Regions from separate parts of the Ruminococcus sp. 5_1_39BFAA genome, predicted to be linked through region 2. Evidence: predicted binding sites of a transcription regulator. Region 2 holds the regulator's gene; the other holds the start of a gene.
The links. The regulator LexA, encoded in region 2, represses DNA repair genes until DNA is damaged. The targets are predictions, from matches to a motif close to CNAACANNTGTTNG.
Positions count from the first base shown of each region.

Region 1: ACESZH_RS16735 (DNA polymerase IV) is a predicted target of LexA. The motif match lies at 2,744-2,757, and genes of this name have one in related genera.

Region 1 covers NZ_CAXSVO010000019.1:5,618-12,946, reverse strand. Annotated here, with positions in the region: gene ACESZH_RS16755 (YveK family protein) at 1-206, shown strand, start outside; gene ACESZH_RS16750 (immunoglobulin-like domain-containing protein) at 275-1,060, shown strand; gene ACESZH_RS16745 (LCP family protein) at 1,078-2,052, shown strand; gene ACESZH_RS16740 (phosphatase PAP2 family protein) at 2,049-2,588, shown strand; gene ACESZH_RS16735 (DNA polymerase IV) at 2,791-4,083, shown strand; gene ACESZH_RS16730 (hypothetical protein) at 4,123-4,437, shown strand; gene ACESZH_RS16725 (GTP pyrophosphokinase family protein) at 4,598-5,245, shown strand; gene rlmD (23S rRNA (uracil(1939)-C(5))-methyltransferase RlmD) at 5,272-6,432, shown strand; gene ACESZH_RS16715 (DUF6075 family protein) at 6,708-7,181, shown strand; gene ACESZH_RS16710 (hypothetical protein) at 7,168-7,329, shown strand, end outside.
Region 2 covers NZ_CAXSVO010000011.1:13,079-20,407, forward strand. Annotated here, with positions in the region: gene ACESZH_RS12695 (RNA-binding protein) at 1-165, opposite strand, end outside; gene ACESZH_RS12700 (cell division protein SepF) at 171-794, opposite strand; gene ACESZH_RS12705 (YggS family pyridoxal phosphate-dependent enzyme) at 818-1,516, opposite strand; gene ACESZH_RS12710 (HlyD family efflux transporter periplasmic adaptor subunit) at 1,552-2,976, opposite strand; gene lexA (transcriptional repressor LexA) at 3,206-3,826, shown strand; gene rsfS (ribosome silencing factor) at 3,875-4,234, opposite strand; gene yqeK (bis(5'-nucleosyl)-tetraphosphatase (symmetrical) YqeK) at 4,293-4,883, opposite strand; gene nadD (nicotinate-nucleotide adenylyltransferase) at 4,922-5,551, opposite strand; gene yhbY (ribosome assembly RNA-binding protein YhbY) at 5,587-5,880, opposite strand; gene obgE (GTPase ObgE) at 5,919-7,211, opposite strand; gene rpmA (50S ribosomal protein L27) at 7,304-7,329, opposite strand, start outside.

The sequences.
Region 1 (7,329 bases), on a different contig from region 2:
GCTTTTCCAAGAATGGAATTATCGGTGGGCTTCTGGGCGTGATCATTGCCATGGCAGTTGTGATCATCGTTTATCTCACAAATGATACCATTAAGACAGAGGAAGATGTGGAGCGTTACCTGGCATTAAGCGTTTTGGGAAATATACCGCTTATGGCAGAAGAGACAAAATCAAAAAGACAAAAATCAAGGAAGCGCCGAAAATAAAAATGGCTGAGCCATAGAGTAAAGTTATTTACAAACTATTTAAGAAAAAGCAAGGGAGTAAGCTTGAGATGCGTAAATGGTTGGTAGTGTTCATGGCGGTAATTGCGGCAGGTCTTGTAGGTGCGATGGTGTGGCTATATACCATGGCTGACAGCAAGGGACCGGAAATCGTTGTGGAAAGCGGTAAAAATAATATATACAGCCAGGATATGACGACAGAAGAACTTTTAGAAGACGTAAAGGCGGTAGATGAAAAAGACGGAGATGTTTCCGATACCTTGAAGGTTGAGAATATTTATCCCAATAGTAACGGGGATAAGGTCACTGTTGTTTATGTGGCAAAAGACAGCAGCAACAATGTTACTAAGTTTACTTACTATATGACAACAGATGGGAAGAAGGATTCCGGAGAATCTGAGTCTGAAGGAGAAGAAAAGCAGAAAAAAGCAGATACTTCTGAGGAAAGAGATGAATCAGAAGATCTCGATATGCCGGAAGAAAGCGATGGAGAGACTGAAGACGAAGAGCAGGAGGAGTCAGAGGAGAATCTGACAGAAGAGGAAAAGGCTCAGAAGCGGGAAGAAGAAAAAATTTCCAAGCTGAATCCTCAGGATCCACGCTTTTATCTTACAACCTATTATCTGAAGATCGCAAAGGGCACATCCATTGACAGGCTGAGTTATGTGAAGGATATTGAGGATGATACGGATGCTACCAATGAGCTTTACCGTAAGATTCAGATTACTGGCAATGTAGACGTAAACACACCGGGAACCTATGAACTTACATATTATGTAGTGGACTCTGCGGGAAATTCTTCTAACGGAGCAGTGTTGACGGTTGTGGTTGAATAAACCGGAGGAAAAGAAAGATGTTTGACACTCACAGAAAAATTCTGAATTGGGCGGCAGCAGTATTTTTGGTCGGAGCAGTATGCTTCGGCCATTTCTCCATTGGGGAGGTTCAGGCTGCTGAAGCCAGCTCTGAGACAGAGGAGCAACAGAAGGCGGACACGGAAATCATGGAGGATGAGGATATTATCAATATCCTTCTGATCGGCCAGGACAGACGGGAAGGCGAAGACAGGCAGCGTTCGGATACCATGATTCTTGCCACAATGAACAAAAAGGATAAATGTATCAGCCTTACCTCTTTTATGAGGGACTTATATGTGCAGATACCCGGTTACCAGGATAATCGCATTAATGCCGCTTATTCTTTTGGCGGAATGGAATTGTTGGATGAAACCATAGAAACAAATTTCGGAATTCATATTGACGGAAATGTGGAGGTGGATTTCGAGGTTTTTCAGACACTGGTAGATAAAGTGGGAGGAATTGATCTGGAGCTGACGCAGGCGGAGGCAGATTACATCTGCGGACGTGATCAGAGCGTGTTATATCCTCAGCCATTTAACAGTGAATGGGATCTGCAGGAAGGAGTCAATCACTTAAATGGAGAGCAGGCGCTGATCCATGCCAGAAACCGCTCCATAGGAAATTCAGATTACCGCCGTACGGAACGTCAGAGGGATGTGGTCATGGCGGCATTCGACAAACTGAAGGATGCAGGAATCATCACGCTGGGAAGTCTGATAAAGGATGTCCTTCCTATGGTGACGACTGATATTTCATTGGATGAAATGCTGGGGTATGCGATCGATGTTCTGGGAATCGGGGCTGATGATCTGCAGTCTTACCGTATTCCTATAGATGGGGCCTATAGTTCCGCAAAAATCCGCGGAATGCAGGTTCTGGTTCCGGATTTGGGAAAAAACCGGGAATATCTTCGGGAAATTTTGTATGGGACAGTGGAGAATGACCATCAGGAAGAGAATGAATCATGATTCAGAGTATTGACACTTCGGTTTTACTGTTTATTCAGGAGTACATCCGAAATGAAGCATTTCACGGCTTCTGGAGGGGCATAACCTTTTTGGGAGAGGTGGGCTGGTTCTGGGTGGCGCTGGCACTGGTGCTGATGATTCCCAGGCAGACAAGACGGGTTGGCTTTACCGCTCTTTTGGCTGTGGGAATCGGGGCGCTTATGACAAATGTTTGTCTGAAAAATCTTTTTGCCAGGCCAAGACCATACGATGCCTGTGCAGCTATTATACCGCTGGTGGAGAAATTGTCGGACTATTCCTTTCCGTCAGGGCATACCTGTGCATCTTTTGCCAGCGCCTTTATTTATTGGCGGATGCTGCCGAAAAAGTTCGGAATAGCGGCGATGATATTAGCTGTATTGATTACTTTTTCCAGATTGTATCTGGGGGTGCATTATCCTACAGATGTGCTGGGAGGATTTTTCGTGGGACTGGCGGCAAGCATTCTGGCGTTTGCCCTTGTGAACCGGTATTGGAAAACAAAAGAAAAGATATGAGAAAAAGGGTTACTGTTCACTCCGTTCACAGCAACACGCTCCGCGGGATATCCCGAGTGAACAGTAACGAAAAAGGTACTGGAAAATCATAGTAGGTTTCCAGTACCTTTTTTATTAGCACGAATGTGTGTCTGGATGTAACTTCCTATTGAAAACGAACGAATGTTCTGATATAATGTGTGAAACAAGGAGGAACAAACGTTTGGAAAAACTGATATTTCATGTGGATGTAAACAGCGCCTTCTTGTCGTGGGAGGCGGCATACAGACTTTATCACCTGGGCGGGACGCTGGATCTTCGTACTATTCCATCTGCTATCAGCGGCAATATTGCTATGCGTCATGGAATTATTCTGGCAAAAAGCCTGCCAGCGAAGAAGTACGGGATTTATACAGGGATGAGTGTGGTGGAAGCGCTGGAAAGATGTCCGGAGCTTATGACAGCACCGCCTAATTATTCGCTTTATGAGAAATGTTCCCACGCATTTTTGGATATACTAAGGGAATATACACCGGATGTAGAGATTTATTCTATTGACGAGGCATTTATGGATATGACAGAAACCGTCCATCTATTCGGCACTCCCAGGGAGACAGCCTGTGCCATAAAGGACCGCATACGGGAGGAGCTGGGTTTTACAGTGAATATCGGAATTTCTGTGAATAAGCTTCTGGCAAAGATGGCAGGAGAGCTAAAAAAACCGGATTTGGTCCACACCATATTTCCAGGGGAAATTGCGGAAAAAATGTGGCCATTGCCAGTGGAAGAGCTGTTTTTTGCCGGCAGAGCTACCACGAAGAAGCTTCATGCCATGGGAATCTACACGATAGGAGAGCTGGCGAAGGCTGACAGGGAACTTCTGAGATGCCATTTGAAACAGCAGGGGGAAACTGTCTGGAACTTTGCAAATGGGATTGATTTTTCCGAAGTAATAGCGGAAGCTCCGCCGCAGAAAGGATATGGCAATTCGACCACCACACCTTTTGACGTTGAGGACGCTGGCACAGCAAGATTGGTTCTTTTAGCACTGGCGGAAACTGTGGCATCCAGACTTCGTGAGAATCAGGCGGAGGCAGAGATTATTTCCGTGGGAGTCAAAAGCTCTGCGCTAAAATATGCGAGCCATCAGATGATACTGACAAATCCTACTAATATTACGTGGGAGATTTATCAGTATGCCTGTGAACTTTTGGATCAGCTTTGGGATAAAGAGACACCGATCCGTCAAATGGGTATCCATACCAGCAGACTGAGCCAGGAAACAGGAAATCGCCAGTTGGATCTGTTTGATAACACGGACTATATAAAATTGGAAAAGCTGGACAGAACCATAGATACCATTCGCAGACGATATGGAATTGATGCAGTGAAAAGGGCTGTTTTTATCAGTGATACAGCACGGGGGCATCCGGGAGCCAGGGCACTGGATCATATGGAGGGAGGAATTTCCAGGGAGAAGCGGGTAGTAGATTATTCGAGACTGGTGATTCAGTAAGTTTGTTTAGTTGATGTGACAGGAATGGAGGTGCTAAGTATGGGAATGGGTATCGGGATTAACTCTCAGAAGCCTGATGAGGGACAGGTAAGGGGCAGACAGAGCAGCGTGGCATGTTATGTCTGGTTTACCAGCCGGGGAGAGGTCATGCCCAAAATGATAAAATTTTGCGATGAAGATGGCGAAATTCATACAATTTCCCATGTGCATGTAATTTCCAGCGAGCAGAAAAATTATTGCGGCATTCCCACATTGGAGTTTTGTTGCAACGCTGAGATTTCAGCAGTGAGATATGAATTTCTGCTTTTATACTACACAGAACGGCAGGAGTGGAAGCTTGTGTGGAGAGCATGAAAGTACGGAGTAAAAGGCTATTTTTACGCGGATTTTACAGATGTGAGATTGTGAGGGGGCTTTTTTCATGCTATAATGTAGCTATTTAGTGATGTAAGCTGGAAGAGCAGCATGGACTGCGGCGGTACGGCACAAGCGAAAGTGATAGTCGGGTGAAAATATGGATAATAAAGAAAATACAAAATCAGAAATAATTGAAAAAATCAGAAAGGATATGCGGAAAGACCAGTATCTTTTACAATGTCAGTATGCGATCAGCATTGTGGAGGCAAAGGCGAAGATCATTGATGAGCAGCTATCCTTGAAGTACCAGAGGGAAAGCGTGAGAAGCATTACAGGAAGGATAAAATCGCCGGAGAGCATTTACGCCAAACTGATGCGGAAGGAGCTGGATACGGATTTAAAAACCGCACAGAAAACTCTGAATGACCTGATCGGAGTGCGTATCGTTTGTCTTTTTCTGGATGATGTGTACGAGATTGCAGATATTCTGAAAAAACAGAAGGATATCCAGGTAATTAAGGAAAAAGACTATATTTCAAAGCCAAAGAAAAACGGTTATATGAGCCTGCATCTGATTGTGGATATTCCTATTTATTATGATGAAAATTCCCAGACAAAGAGAGTGGAAATCCAGATTCGCACGATTGCCATGGATTTCTGGTCTGTGCTTGAATACCAGCTTATGTATAAAAAGAACGTGTCCGGTGCCGAAAAAGCCAGCAAAGAGCTGAAAAATTATTCAGAAGAGATTGCAGCGCTGGATCAGAAGATGATGAAGCTGAGGAATCGGATCGACGAAATTTAGCCAGCAATTGAGGAGCGGGAGAGGTTATGGAAGAAAAGAAAATTGCAGGATGCACCAGTGCTAAAAAGTGCGGCGGCTGCCAGTATCAGGGTGTTGCTTACCAGGAACAGCTAAAAAAGAAACAGAGACAAGTCCAGGGACTTTTAAATAAATTCGGCAAGGTCAACCCTGTTATAGGGATGGAGAATCCCTATTATTACCGCAATAAAGTACATGCAGTATTTGACCGGGACAGAAAGGGAAATATTATTTCCGGTATTTACGAGGCGAATTCCCATAGGGTGGTTCCTATTGAGAAATGCCTGATAGAAGATGAAAAAAGTCAGGAGATCATCCGAACGATTCGGGGAATGCTGAGGTCCTTCAAGATTAAGACATACGATGAGGACAGTGGATACGGGCTTTTGCGTCATGTGTTGGTGAGAAGAGGATTTGAAAGCGGAGAAGTGATGGTGGTTCTGGTAACAGCTTCTCCGATTTTTCCGTCAAAAAATAATTTTGTCAAGGCGCTTCGAAAGGCGCACCCGGAAATTACCACAGTTGTGCTTAATATCAATGATAAGAAAACCAGCATGGTACTGGGAGAACGGGAAATCGTGCTTTATGGCAAGGGCTTCATCCGCGATACCCTTTGCGGCTGTACCTTCCGGATATCTCCCAAGTCTTTCTATCAGGTGAACCCAATCCAGACAGAGGTCCTCTATGGAAAAGCAGTCGAATATGCAGGGCTTACTGGAAAAGAACGTGTGATTGACGCCTACTGCGGCATCGGTACGATCGGCCTGATCGCCGCTGCCCATGCAAAAGAGGTTATTGGAGTGGAGCTGAATAAAGATGCTGTCCGTGACGCAAAGATTAACGCAAGAGAAAATAAAATTTCCAATGTCCGGTTCCTCCAGGGAGACGCCGGGGAATTTATGACAGCACTGGCTTCTGCAGGTGAAAAAACAGACGTAGTATTCATGGACCCGCCTCGCGCCGGAAGTGATGAAAAATTTTTGTCCTCCCTTCTGAAACTAAATCCGCAAAAAGTAGTCTACATTTCCTGCAATCCCGAAACCCTGGCACGGGATCTGGCATTCCTTACCAAAAAGGATTACATAGTCAAAAGAATACAGCCGGTTGATATGTTTTGTTTCACAAATCATGTGGAGACTGTGGTGGGACTACAAAGGAAAGATACCTAGAAGTCCTTGAATTTACGCACTTTGTAGAGTTTTTCAGTTTCAACAAAATCGGTGAAAATCACAAGGAAAAGATACTTGTGAAGAGAGTAACCGTAGTTGTTGCCTTAGACCTCGGTACAGGGAACACAAAAAATCCTGAATATGAAAGTGAATAGTGGACTATCAGATAGTTGATAGATTATAGGGATACTTGAAGTAAAAGTGTCCCTATTTTTTATATAGGGCATTCCATAGTGGAGTGCCTTTTTCAATACAAATAACAGGAGGAAAGAAACGTGAAAAACAGTACAGCGTTAGGTGCAAACAGCGGGAAATCTACTCGCACAATAACTTTTAAGAACGAAGCACACAAGAAATTTTACATGGAATATCTGCCGAAGTGCAGATATCAGGATGTGTATCACAAGGCATTGGTATATTGTCTCGGATTAAATTCAGACACAAGAGATCATGTGGACAGAATTTATGATTTTAAAGAAGGATATGTTAAGCCGGAATGTCTGTATGAAGGCTGGCAGACCAGCGGCAGTATGAAAGTGGTCCGGATGGCGTATAACCTTTACTGCAATGGAACGCCCAGTGTTTTGGATATCGAAGATGCAGAAAGAAAACTGGAAGAATGCAGTTGTTATACCGTGGAAGAACTTTTTTGCTGCGGCTATGCAAGATATTTTTGGGAGGCAATTAAAATCCGTTATCCGGAATACTGCTTCTATCAGGATTGGGAGGATATGTATGCTGAAAATTAGGCTTCAAGGAACAACAAATGATATTAAATGGTTCAAAAAAATCCTTGAAAGGGATAAACGAATTAACGTGTTGGATGTTTCCGAGCCGTATGCCAATAAAGGGACAAAAAAGTATTTTCGTGTGTATGCAGAAGTAGAAAAGAACAGA
Region 2 (7,329 bases):
GCCGCCGTAAAACTCCGGAACCACTCCAAGCTCACGAAAATTCAGGCTATTTATCATATTCTGTTCATTTAAATCAAGAAAATCCGAAAAAGTAACAATGTCTCTCTGATAAGATATGTTAGCCAGCTCCCGGATTCTCTTTCGTAAAAAATCATCTTTTTCCATAGAAATTAATATCCGGCTCTGACGGAAGGAATCGAGCCTCCTAAAATATTCTGCAGATCACCGGTAATATCCACACTGGCAGGCCCAAGGACGAAAATATAGCTGGATATTTTCTGCAGGCTGCCATTTAGGGAATAGCATGCACCGGACGCAAAATCAATGATCCTCTGTGCCAGCTCCACATCAATGCCTTCAAGATTCAGGATCACAGTGGAATTGTCCAATAAGGTATCGGCAATTTCACGGGTATCTTCCATGGAAGCTGGTTTAATCACACAAACCTCCACATTGGATGTCTGACGGTCACGACGGCTGCTGCGCATCGGTGTGATTTTTGAGGATTGTGCAGTGCGTACCGGTTTTTCCGGCTGTTTCGCAGGGGCTTTTGCGGCTGCTGTTTTGGCTGCGGCCTTCGGTTCCTCATCGAAATCATCCAGGTCATCGAAATCATCATCGGATTTTTTGCGGCTGAATTTCTCGAAGAATTTTTTCTTTGGTTTCTCATCCAGATCATCATCCAGAAAATCTCCGTCTTCCTCGTCATCCTCAAAATCTTCGTCTAAAAATTCGTCACCCTCATAATCATCGTTTAACTTAATGGCATCTAAAAATTTATCTAAAACACCCATATTAATCTCCAATCCTAATGTGCTTATCCTAATGAATTATAATTTCTCTCACCGAAGATACCTGTTCCCACACGTACCATCGTAGCGCCCTCCTCAATAGCAACCTGATAGTCTCCGGTCATACCCATGCTAAGAACGCTCATAGTAGTATTATTAATGTTTTTGCCAGCAATGTCAACACTTAATTTTTTTAATTTCCGAAAAACCTCCCTGTTATCCTCTGCATTTTCCACGAAAGGCGCAATGGTCATAAGCCCCTTTACCTCGATATGGGAATAATCGCAAATCTGCATAAGAAGAGGAAGAACCTCCTCTGTTTTAAGGCCAAACTTGCTCTCCTCTTCTGCAACATTGACTTCCAGAAGGATAGGGACACGAACATTTTTTTTGGCTGCTTCCTGCTCAATAGTCTGTGCAAGACGCAAAGAATCGACAGAATGGATCATGGCAACCTTATCCACGATATATTTCACTTTATTTCTCTGCAGATGCCCGATCATATGCCACTGCACATCAGAGGGTAGACGATCATATTTATCCATGATCTCCTGAACCTTGTTTTCTCCAAAGATCCTGGCCCCGGCATCATAAGCTTCCATGAGCATTTCCACCGGTTTTGTCTTACTCACAGCCACCAAAGTGACATCGGAAGTATCTCTTCCTGCTGCTTTGCAGGCTTCCTCAATATTGCTCTGTACCTGCCGTAAATTAGCTGCTAACATGTATAAGCCTCCTTGCTTATCTGTAATTACTGATTTTAATATAATATATCCTGTTCTTTTACCTGACTGGCATCTTTTACAATGTGGTCATAGCGCGAAAGACCGTATGATGTGTCGCGGGATACAATGGCGTACTCTTCGTTCTGATCCAAAATCTCAATCCTGCGGAATACGGCATACCCCTGGTTAATACAGTAAACACCCTCAAGGCTGTCTGTTTCACCCACAATGTATTTTTCATTGGAGCTTTGGCTGATGATCGCATCGCCCTCCTTAAAAGAGCTTTTATCTACAAAATATATATATGAAGGATCTCCGTTTGCCTTTTGGACGGTTTTATCCTCCAGCTTTGCATAGATGGTAGCATTTACAAACGTATTGACCTTGTCGCCGTCCTTATTTGTGTCCACCTTCATAAAGCCAGTAATCTGACGCTCCTCATTGACCGTGGAATAACCAGAAGGAATGGTATAAAATTCCTTTGTCACAATAGAGCTGAGGGGGATCTTAAGACCGCTCACGGTGTTAGTGACAAGCTCTATATCCAGAAAACGGTCTGCCGCATAGCGGATCAGCCCTCTGTTGAAATCAATTTTCCCGTATTTTGAGCCGTCGATCTCCATAATGGAAAAATCGCCGCTCTGGGTCATGTCATCTTTCAGGAATTTTACACGGACTGCCGTGCGGTCGGCGAGCTTGGCAGCTTGCTTGTCGCTTAAAGGAATGATGAGGCTCCATCTCTCATCTGTGATAATGGTATAAACACTATCGCCGGTTTTGACCTGTCCATCCGTCTTCAGGTCTGTCTCATGGTAGGAATTCTGGTCAAAATCCTCTGCCGTGATGGAGTCCACGGTTTTTTCCTCGTATCCGTCACGGGAATAGAGAATGATGCCATCCTCAGACGTCCTGGAGATGTTTTGGTTTCCAAGAGTCACCACATTTGCCTGCACGGAATCACCGCTGGCTGTCATGACCCCTGCATACTGGAGAATGTTTCCCTCCAGCTGGTTTTTAAAGCTGTATGTATTATTAAATTTACTGGGGTTAAAGCCTTTGGAAAAGCTCAGCATATCACTGCGGATCTTTGACAGATCCTCTGCTCCGAGGTTTGTCTCCGCTTCCGGGATCTTTGTGGCGCTTAAGCCGTAAACAGCTCCGTTGGCGTTGATCTTGCTGCCTTCACGGGCATAGTAATTCACATAACCTGAGGATTCTGCCTTGCAGACAGTTTCTTCACGTATGGAGAGTCCTGTGTAAGTCTCGTTTCGCGACAAGGGCCCGGAGGTAACCTGGTAGGATTCAATATGGCTGGATGTGAGATATAAAATCGCACTGAATATCATATACAGAAAAAGAACGCTGAAAATCATGGTGCCGATATTCAGTCCTAAGACTTTTTTGATCTGAACCAGAAAACCGGCCATTTTGCCCGGTTCTTTTTTATTATTATCAGGCAAGTGAATGCCTCCTTCTTTTCTTGTTCTAATGAATACCGGGATATTGTACCATTTTTTGACTCCAAAGACAAGAAAAAGAGACAAGAAAAGGATGATGATTCTGTGAACGGCAAAAAGCGCGAACGTATTTTCCGAATATCTGTTTGCTTTTTTGGCTTAGATGTGGTATGATAAATAAAATATCTGTACTGAAAAGAAATAGAATTGATCAATTTGGAGGTATTCTCTTATGGCATATGGAAAAATCAGCAAGAAACAGCAGGAAATTCTGGAGTATATTAAAAGTGAGATCTTAAACCGCGGTTTTCCGCCTGCTGTACGTGAAATCTGTGAAGCAGTAGGTCTGAAATCAACCTCCTCCGTGCACGCTCATCTTGAAGCGCTGGAAAAAAACGGTTACATACGCAGAGACGCGACGAAGCCCCGGGCTATTGAGATCATTGATGATAACTTTAATCTGGTCCGCCGTGAGGTGGTGAACGTTCCACTTGTGGGTACTGTGGCGGCAGGACAGCCTATCCTTGCTATGGAAAATATAGAGGGATATTTTCCTATACCGGCAGAGTTTATGCCCAATGAACAGAGTTTCATGCTGAAGGTAAAGGGAGACAGTATGGTAAATGCAGGGATTTTTGACGGAGACCAGGTTCTGGTGAAGCAGCAGCCCACAGCTTCTAACGGAGATATTGTTGTGGCACTGGTGGATGATTCCGCTACGGTGAAAACATTTTACAAAGAAAACGGTTACTACCGCCTTCAGCCGGAAAATGACACCATGGACCCGATCATTGTAAATGGCAATTTACAGATTTTAGGAAAGGTATTCGGCGTATTTCGCTTCTATCAGTAAATAACAGCAGAAAAGGCAGCTTCTTTTACCGGAGCTGCCTTAAGCTTTTCAGTCGTTCAAAAATTCATGCATATCCAAAACAGTTCCATCTCTCCAGATTCTTTCCAGATCATAGAAAAGACGGTTTTCCTCATCAAAGACATGTACGATCATGTCGCCGTAATCCATGAGGATCCAGCTTGAATTTTTCGTTCCTTCGATCTGCTTTGCTTCAAATCCGGCTCTGCCAAGCTGCTCCTCCACATTGTCTACAATGGCCTGTACCTGGTTCTGGTTGCTGCCGCTTGCAATGACAAAATAGTCTGCGATCACAGAAACCTCATGGATATCAATTATTTTAATATCTTTTCCCAGTTTGTCATCAATTGCTTTGCAGGCAAGCTTTGCCATCTCTTTTTCTCTGCTCATAGGAACTCTCCTCTCCTGACGAATCGATTCACATTTCCCTGTGAATCGTAACGGTATGTTAGCTTCGTTTCATATGTAAATCCTTGTAATATAAAAATGCGTCCTTTGTGGTCATATCAATTTCCTCCGCATCATCCTCCTCCAGATAGGCAAGGGTGTCCTTCAGGATTTCGTACATACACTCATCCAGATCCTGAAAGGCGATCCTGCGGATCTTCGGGAGATTTGATGCCTTGTAACGCAAGGGCTCGATATAATCGGCAATATAGACAATTTTTTCCAGAAGGCTCATAGCCCGTTTTCCTGTGGTATGATAGGTAATAGCGGACAGAATCTCCTCATCTTTAATTCCGTATTTTTCACGGGCAATGTAAGCGCCAAGCTTAGCATGTAGCAAAAAAGGGTGATCCTTTTCAAATTCAGATACCGGGATTTTATGCTCATTACACATTTTCAGCTTTTTCTTATTAGGAATACATTTTGCGCTGTCATGGAGCAGGCCCGCCGCCTGAGCATCCTGGATATCATAACCGTGTGCCATAGCAAGACAGGCGCATGTATACATCACACCCATTGTATGCTGGTAGCGGTCGTCATCGAGATATTTTGACAGCTTTTTCTGCATTTTTACGAAATCATATTCTGCCATCAGTTGTGCTTCCTTTCCATTCCATATCAAGTACTCTCTCACTCTTCTCCGCCCAGATAAATGCCCTGCTCCTGCATGTAGGCAATTACTTTATCCGGCACATAATAGCGGAGGCTTTTATGCTGGACAGTCCATTCGCGCAAATGCTGACTGGAAACATCGATGTTCATGGTGTCCAAACGAATGAACCGTCCATTATATTTTCGGTTGAGAAGCTCCATTTCACGGTTTAGTTCATCCACCGGAGTATGGTTGCGCACAGCGACAACCAGGGTGCAGGCCTGACAGATCCTGAGAGGTTCTTTCCAGGTCTCAAAGGTGTACAGGGAGTCTGCTCCGATGATAAAATAATAATCCGTATCAGGATTTTGTTCTTTTAAATTCTCCAGGGTACGGTAGGTATAGGTATAGCCCTCTTCATTCATTTCAATGTCGGACAGTTCAAAGTGAGGATTGTCCTCAATCGCAAGACGGACCATTTCCATCCGCTGCTCATCGCTTGCGCGGCCCTTACGGTTCTTTTTGTGGGGCGGGTTCCCGGCAGGCATGAACCATACTTTATCAAGGCCAAGCTGTTCGTAGCTTTTTTCGCCCAGAATCAGATGCCCCATATGAATGGGGTCAAAGGTACCGCCCATGATACCGATTTTTTTTCTCTTATCACCCATACCAGACCTCCATGGAACGATTGTTGTAAAGCAAATTATTTAGGAAGAACGATTTTTTTCTTTTCGTTTTTTCCTTCGCGGTACAAAACGATCTTCTTTCCGATTACCTGTACCACCTGGGAACGGGTGCGCTCTGCAAGCACCTGTGCCATTTCTTTGGGGTCTTCCAGACAGTTTTGCAGCACACTTATTTTGATAAGCTCACGGGCTGCAAGTGCTTCCTCAACAGAGGCTGTATTCTCCGGGGTCAGTCCGTTTTTTCCAAGCTGAAGGATTGGATCCATCTGCATGGCAAGACCTTTCAAATATGCTCTTTGTTTACTTGTCATAATATTTCTCCTGTTTATGGTTCCCGAATCATCTCGGATTATTTATAATAGTCAAAATCAAATCCGTACATGCGGACCGTATCGCCTTCCTGGATGCCTGCTTTTTCCAGTTCTTCCAGAATACCGCCTTCCTTGAGAAAACGCTGGAAGAAGGCAAAGCCTTTTTCCGAATCCAGATTGGTATAGCCAAGCATTTTTTCGATACGCGGTCCCTCTACAATAAAGATGGAAGGATCTTCTTCATCCGGCGCTACGGTAAATGGAAGATTTTCTTTTAAGAGCACATCCTCCGGAAAGAACTCCTGCTCAAAAATAACCGTTTTCTGCGGGCAGGAATCCAGAAGCTCTTTTACATGGAAAAGCAGTTCACGCACGCCCTCTCCCGATACGGCAGAAATGGGGTAAACCCTGGTGCCCTGAGGCTCAAATTCGCTTTTCAGGCGGTCAATGGGGCTTTCCTCTCCATCTTCAAATATACAGTCGATCTTGTTCGCTGCAATCACCTGCGGTCTTGCCGCAATTTCCGGGTTGTATGCTTCCAGCTCTTTGTTGATCTTATAGATATCATCTACCGGATCACGGCCTTCTGTGGAAGCTGCATCCACGATATGGATAATAACTCTGGTCCGCTCAATGTGGCGCAGGAATTCATGACCCAGACCCACACCTTCTGATGCTCCCTCGATCAGCCCCGGAATATCGGCAATCACGAAACCGCCGTTGTCAGTATCCACCACCCCCAGATTCGGGCTTAAGGTTGTAAAATGATAGTTGGCAATTTTAGGCTGTGCATTTGTTACGCGTGAAAGGAAGGTGGATTTTCCAACATTGGGGAAGCCTACCAGTCCAACGTCCGCAATGACCTTAAGCTCGAGAAGCACCTCAAGCTCCTGTGCTGGCTGTCCGGGCTGGGCGTATTTCGGTACCTGCATGGTGGGGGTTGCGTAATGCTGGTTTCCCTTACCGCCCCGTCCGCCCTTTAATACGATCTGACGCTTATTTTCGCCTGACATATCGGCAATGACCTTGCGCGACTGGGCATCCATGATCACGGTGCCTTCCGGGACCTTCAGGATGATATCTTCTCCGTCAGCTCCGTGACAGCGGCGCTTGCCGCCTTCTTTGCCGTCTTCTGCCTTATATTTTCTTTTGTGACGATAGTCGCCGAGGGTGTTTTGCCCTTCATCGACCTCAAATATAACATCTCCGCCCTTACCGCCGTCGCCGCCGTCAGGTCCGCCGTTTGGAACATATAATTCCCGCCGGAAGCTTACATGGCCATCGCCGCCTTTTCCGGAGCGGATTGTGATCGTTGCTCTGTCTGCAAACATATTTTACCTCTGCATCTAAAATATGGCCCAAGGGCCTTTTATAAGAAAAGGCTCCAAACCCGTTATAGATTTGAAGCCTCCCACTCAACTAATTACTCTGCCTCTACTGGAACGATAG